2 linked regions of the Vreelandella piezotolerans genome follow. Each later gene encodes a partner of the first gene's protein in a complex. Links are inferred from orthologs where the notes say so. Each region holds a gene or a part of one and is shown in the gene's direction. Other genes may lie near its edges.

Evidence for each region.
Region 2: the proteins of dnaX (region 1) and GYM47_RS10400 are in contact, whole or in part, in a cryo-EM structure (PDB 8GIZ), measured with the Escherichia coli proteins. The link is inferred for Vreelandella piezotolerans from one-to-one orthologs.

The regions. Positions count from the first base shown.
Region 1 is NZ_CP048602.1:1,364,553-1,367,755, forward strand. Bases 295-3,180 are described here. They hold dnaX (DNA polymerase III subunit gamma/tau), read left to right. Parts: upstream 295-687; coding sequence 688-2,673; downstream 2,674-3,180. Other genes in these bases: grxD (Grx4 family monothiol glutaredoxin), read left to right, coding at 295-527; GYM47_RS06320 (YbaB/EbfC family nucleoid-associated protein), read left to right, coding at 2,722-3,048; recR (recombination mediator RecR), read left to right, coding at 3,052-3,180. In the rest of the region: more of grxD, read left to right, coding at 177-294; more of recR, read left to right, coding at 3,181-3,203. UniProt on the Escherichia coli protein: Part of the beta sliding clamp loading complex, which hydrolyzes ATP to load the beta clamp onto primed DNA to form the DNA replication pre-initiation complex.
Region 2 is NZ_CP048602.1:2,258,938-2,262,167, reverse strand. The notes cover bases 209-3,121. They hold GYM47_RS10400 (DNA polymerase III subunit delta'), read left to right. Parts: upstream 209-1,129; coding sequence 1,130-2,113; downstream 2,114-3,121. Other genes in these bases: GYM47_RS10390 (TatD family hydrolase), read left to right, coding at 2,508-3,121; GYM47_RS10395 (PilZ domain-containing protein), read left to right, coding at 2,137-2,472; tmk (dTMP kinase), read left to right, coding at 486-1,139; mltG (endolytic transglycosylase MltG), read left to right, coding at 209-437. Outside these bases: more of mltG, read left to right, coding at 1-208; more of GYM47_RS10390, read left to right, coding at 3,122-3,230. UniProt on the Escherichia coli protein: Part of the beta sliding clamp loading complex, which hydrolyzes ATP to load the beta clamp onto primed DNA to form the DNA replication pre-initiation complex.

The DNA.
Region 1 (3,203 bases):
CAGGGGATGCGCAACGCGAGCAGCATGCGTAGAATGGCGGCCACGCGTTAAGACCGAGTCGTTTGCTCGGGTATTGGCGGCAGCCGCGCCTACCTTACTCTGCCGGTCATGGGGTTAAAGCCAGTGAGCGGATGGCGTAGACTGGCGCGGAACACAACACTCGTTAGGAGCACATCATGAGCACGACTGCCGAAAACATTCAGCGTCAAATCAGCGAAAACCCGATTCTGATCTACATGAAAGGCACACCTCAGTTGCCCCAGTGTGGTTTCTCCGCGCAGACCGTTCAGGCGCTGATGAGCTGCGGTGAGCGCTTTGCCTTCGTCAACGTTCTGGACAATCCGGATATCCGTGCAGAACTTCCCAAAATTGCCAACTGGCCGACATTTCCGCAACTGTGGGTAGAGGGCGAACTGGTTGGCGGTTGCGATATCGTGGTCGAAATGCATCAAAACGGCGAGCTGGAAAAACTCGTCAAAGAAGCCGCCCAGCGCGCTGCAGCCGCCGAAGGTGGTGAAAACGCTTGAGCGTGATGCCACAAGCCGTTTGAAGACCGCCCGGCGGTTGGCGGGCTGCGGTGCAGCCGCTAGAATGGTGCGCAATCACTAAGCGCTTACTCTTAGCAAACGCGGTTCACGATGGGCCGCGTCGCACCGATTGTCAGCCCGCCAAAGGAAGTGTTGCTCAATGAGCTATCAGGTTCTGGCCCGCAAGTGGCGGCCACGTACATTCCACGAGCTCGTGGGCCAGGCCCATGTTCAACGCGCCCTGGTCAATGCTCTTGACCAGGGCCGTTTGCATCATGCCTACCTCTTTACCGGCACGCGAGGCGTCGGCAAAACCACCCTGGCGCGCATCTTGGCAAAGTGCCTCAACTGCACGGCGAATGGGCGCGGCGACGAAGGCATTACCTCGACCCCCTGTGGTCAGTGTGATAGCTGCCAAGCCATCGACGAGGGGCGCTTCGTCGACCTGATCGAAGTCGATGCTGCCTCGCGTACCAAAGTGGAAGACACCCGCGAGCTGCTCGATAATGTCCAGTACGCGCCTACACAAGGGCGCTATAAAGTGTATCTCATCGACGAGGTACATATGCTGTCCACCAGCAGTTTCAACGCGCTGCTGAAAACGCTGGAAGAACCCCCGCCCCACGTCAAGTTTCTGCTGGCGACGACCGACCCGCAGAAACTCCCGGCCACCGTTTTGTCACGTTGTCTGCAGTTTACGCTCAAGCACATGCCGCCTGAGCGTGTCGTCGAGCATTTGACCTACGTGCTGGGGCAAGAGGGCGTCGATTACGACGAGAGCGCGCTGTGGCTGCTGGGCAAAGCCGCCGAAGGCTCCATGCGTGACGCTATGAGTCTGACCGATCAAGCGATTGCGTTCGGCCAAGGCGCCGTTCGGCACGCCGATGTGGCGGCCATGCTGGGTACGCTGGATCATCGCCATGTGCTCGCGCTCGTCGATGCCTTGGCAGATGTGGACGTGCAGAAGCTGTTGGCGGAAGTGGCGCAGTTGGCCGAACAGGGGCCGGATTTTGCCGCCGTGCTAGACGAGCTGACGGCCACTCTTCATCGCTTGGCCGTGGCGCAGATGGTGCCCGATGCTGTGGATAACAGTCACGGTGATCGTGCGCAGATCCAGCAGTTGGCCAGCCGTTTTACCGCCGAAGACATTCAGCTCTACTACCAGATTGGTATTCAGGGACGTGGCGACATGGTGCATGCCCCGGATTTGCGCAGCGCCTTGGAAATGACCTTGTTGCGTATGCTGGCCTTCCGCCCCCAGGGCGTGCCGAAACCGCCGGTAACGCCGTTACCGCTACGCCGCGAGCCCGCCTCCGATACGAGCGCACCCGCCGAGGCATCAACCGAGACCGCTACTTCTGTCGACGGATCTAGCACAAAAAAGCCTGAGCCTGCATCCGTAGTCGCCGGGGACTCGCCCCAAGCGCCTGCTGAGGTGCAGGCTTCAGCGGCTCATGAGGATGATGCGGGCTCGGCCTTGTCTTTGCCGACTGGCGCCGAACGAGACGAGTCGGAGCCCCCGCCCTGGTCGCTTGAAGAAGTGGAACATACGGCTACGCTCGCGCCAGAGCCAGAGCCAGAGCCAGAGCCAGAGCCAGAGCCAGAGCCAGAGCCAGAGCCAGAGCCAGAGCCAGAGCCAGAGCCAGAGCCAGAGCCAGAGCCAGAGCCAGAGCCAGAGCCACATGACGCCTCTTTGGTTGCTGCGACGTCTGAAGTCACACCCGAACCCGTGACCGAGCTTGGTCGTTGGGACCATAAGACGTGGTTAGCCCATTTTGACGCGTTGGGTTTGGGAGGCTTGACGCGCAATTTGGCGGCACATTGCCAGTTGGAGAGCGATGATGGGCAGACCGTGATACTGCGGCTCGACCCCAGTCAGTCGGCCATGCAAGCCGATGTGCACAATGGACGAATCGAGCGTGCGCTCAAGGCGTTGGGGTTGACAAGAAAGCTTCAGTTCAGCGTCGCCGAGCTAGACACGGCGCTGGAAACGCCTCGCCAGCAAGAAGAACGCCTGCTGCAGGAGCGCCACGCACAGGCAGTTGATCTATTGCATCACGACCCCAATATCCAGAAGCTACAGCAGGCGTTTGGGGCTACGCTCATTGAGTCGTCCGTCAAACCGACGCCAGCGGCACGCTCTTAATGGCCACCGGCTATCTTTATCCGTTTCAATGATTGAGGAGAACACCGCATGTTCAAAGGCGGAATGGGCAACATCATGAAGCAAGCCCAAGAAATGCAGGAAAAAATGCAGCGTGTACAGGAAGAAGTCGCTCAGGCGGAGGTACATGGTGAGGCAGGCGCTGGGATGGTCAAAATCACCATGAACGGCCGTCACGATGTCATCGATGTGACGATTGACCCTAGCGTGCTGGAAGAAGACAAGGAGCTTCTGGAAGATTTACTGGCCGCCGCAGTGAACGATGCCGTTCGCAAAGTAGAAGCCAACTCTAAAGCGAAGATGGAAGAAGCAACGGCCGGCCTGAATTTACCGCCTGGCTTTAAGATGCCCTTCTAAACCATGCGTTTTTCTCCGCTTGTCGAGCAATTGATGGACGCCTTTCGCGTGCTGCCCGGCGTTGGGCCGAAAACGGCTCAACGTATGGCCATGCATCTCTTGGAGCGTGAGCGCCCGGGGGGTAAGCGTTTGGCCGCCGTGATCCAGCAAGCGAT
Region 2 (3,230 bases), 890 kb from region 1 along the record:
AAGAGGTCTGGGCAGAGCGGGATGAGGATCTCACTATCGAGTCTCCTTACGAAGCACTCATCATGGCCTCGTTAATCGAACGCGAAACCGGAGCGCCGGAAGAGCGTCGGGAAATTGCCGGCGTTTTCAAGCGGCGTATGGAGCGCGGCATGCGTCTTCAAACGGACCCTACGGTCATTTATGGAATGGGCGAGCGCTACGAAGGGCGGATTACCCGTGCCGACCTGAGGGAAGCGACTCCCTACAACACGTACGTGATCGATGGTATGCCGCCGACACCCATCGCCATGCCAGGGCGTGCCTCGTTGGAAGCTGCGGTGAATCCGCAACCTGGTGAAACACTCTACTTTGTGTCGCGGGGAGATGGCACCCACCATTTTTCACGTACCCTGCGTGAGCACAATAATGCCGTCAACCGCTATATTCGTAATCGTTAAATCGCTGCCATCGACCAAGATGGCGTATCAATTGAGTAAGGGGCAGCAATGAGTAAGCGTGGGCGCTTCATCACGCTGGAAGGCGGTGAAGGGGTCGGTAAGTCGACCAACGTGGCGTTCGTCGAAGCGTGGCTGACATCGCGTGGAATCGATGTGGTGCGCACGCGGGAACCCGGAGGCACGGCGCGCGCGGAGGCCATTCGCGAGCTGTTGCTAGACCCTGCGCCCAACGAGCCGCTCAGTGTCGATGCGGAGTTGTTGCTCGTCTTTGCCGCCCGTGCACAGCATTTGGCGGAGAAAATTCTGCCAGCCCTGGCGCGCGGCGCCTGGGTGGTCTGTGACCGTTTTACCGATGCGACCTTTGCCTATCAGGGCGGTGGGCGAGGTATCGATACGTACCGAATTGCTCAGCTAGAAGCATTCGTTCAGAAAGGGCTTTCTCCTGATTTGACGCTTTTGCTCGATATGCCGCCTGACGCTGCCAGAGTGCGGCTAGAGGGGCGTTTACGCGATCTCAATACGCAGCGTGACCGGTTCGAGCAAGAGCGTGTCGAATTTTTCATGGACGTTCGCCAGGCTTACCTTGAGAGAGCTGCATCTGCTCCGGAGCGTTTTGCTCTCATTGACGCGGCCCAGCCGCTGCAAGACGTTCAAATGGTGCTGGGTCGTGTGCTGGAAGAGCGGGTTGCGCAATGGCAGTAACCGGCGTCTTGCCCTGGCACCACTCGACCTGGCAGCAGTTGGTGCGTCTGGCCGATAGCGGACGTTTGCCCCATGCGCTGCTGATCAGCGGTGCTCACGGCGTCGGCAAACAGCAGTTAGCGGAGGCGCTGATCGCCAGAGCGTTGTGTGCAGCGCCAAGCGAGCAGGCCTGCGGGCAGTGTCATAGCTGTGCCATGCTGGCGTCAGGCTATCACCCTGACTTGCTGCGGGTGTCGCCGGAGGAGGGGAAGCGTCAAATTCGTATCGACCCTATTCGCGATGTGAATCGGTTCGTGTCGCAAACGGCGCAGCAGGGCGGTTATCGCGTCATTGTCATTTCCCCGGCGGAAGCGATGAACGTTGCCGCGGCCAATGCGCTGTTAAAAAGCTTGGAAGAGCCTGGCGACAAAACGCTCTTTATCCTGCTCTCGGACGTGCCGTCTCGCACGTTGCCGACCATTCGCTCACGCTGTCAGCAGTGGCCACTGGCCAGCGTAGCGTTCGAGGCATGTAAAGGCTGGCTGACGCAGCATCTGGGAGGTGATGAGGCGCACTTTTGGTGGCGTGTCTCCGGTGGTTTACCGCTCTTGGCAGTGGAGCTTGCCGCTCCCGACGAGCGTGCCCTGAGGCATCAAATTCACGACTGTTTCGAGCAGTTAGTGCGCGGGGCAGAGCCGGTATCCGAGGCAGCAAGGTTGGACCGCCAGGCGATCGATGCCATCTTATGGTACGGTATCGCTTGGCTTGAGGACTTGATTCGTCTGGGGCTTTCCGGCGAGCAGAGCGTGTTGCACAATCCTGATTTGGTGCCACTCTACCGACAGGCGGTAAAAAACGGTCGCGTTCAAGACTGGTTCCGGCTGCTGGATTATGCCCGAGAGCAGCGCCGCTTGTTCGCCGTAGGGGCCAACCCAAATCCCCAACTCGTTTTGGAAGCGTGGCTAGTTCGCTGGTCTGCGCTGCTACGCTCCTAACCACTGGTTGTAACGAGGTCGTGATGGCTGCCCAAAAAGCGCTCTCTTTGACGATACCGGATGTACCAACGCTGTTGTCCGCCTACATGCCCTTTTTGGACCGAGGTGGGATTTTCGTACCGACGAAAACACTCTACAGCCTGGGGCAGTCGGTCATGCTGCTGCTGACCCTGCCAGGGGAGAGTGAGCGTCTTTCGGTGACAGGACAGGTGATTTGGATATCTCCCGAAGGCGTGAGCGGTCGGCGTATGCCGGGCATCGGCGTTCACTTCAGCCAGCAGGATTACTCCGTTCGCGACCGTATCGAGACGCTGTTGGCGGGCCAGCTCGATAAAGCGCCCCCTTCATTTACGCTTTAATTCAGCGATTTTTCTATACACTCAAAGAGCCCTGCATGTTTGTCGACTCTCACTGCCATCTCGATCGTTTATCGGAACATACCCACGGTGGCGACGTAGCAGCCACCCTGGCCGCTGCGCGTCAAGCGAACGTTAGCCAGTTTCTCGCGATTTCGACGACGCTGGAGGAGCTGCCTGGGCTGGCCGCCATTGCCAGAGAGCACCCTGACGTTGCGATCTCCGCCGGTCTGCACCCGCTGTATCAGGCGGCGCACGAACCCAGCGTGGACGAGATCGTCGAAGCTGCCGAGCAGTATGGCGCGGTGGCCATTGGCGAGACCGGGCTGGATTATCACTACCAGGAGAGCGTACCGCTAAGCGTCCAGCATGAGCGCTTCAAACGGCACCTAATGGCCGCAAGCGAATTAGAACTACCGGTGATCATCCATACCCGTGAGGCGAAAGACGATACGTTGGCGCTGCTGCGGGAACACAGCAATCCTCAGGTGGGGGGGGTGATTCACTGCTTCACCGAAGATCTGGAGATGGCCCGGGAAGCCGTGCGGCTGGGTTTTTACATTTCGCTTTCCGGTATTATCACCTTCCGTAACGCTGCGTCACTGCGTACGCTGGCACGCCAGCTTCCACTGGATAGGCTGCTCATCGAAACCGACAGCCCCTATTTGGCACCCGTTCCCCATCGCGGAAAGCCCAACGAACCCGCGTGGGTCGTCGAGGTGGCTGAGTGTATTGCCCGTGAACGAGGCATCAGCGTCGAT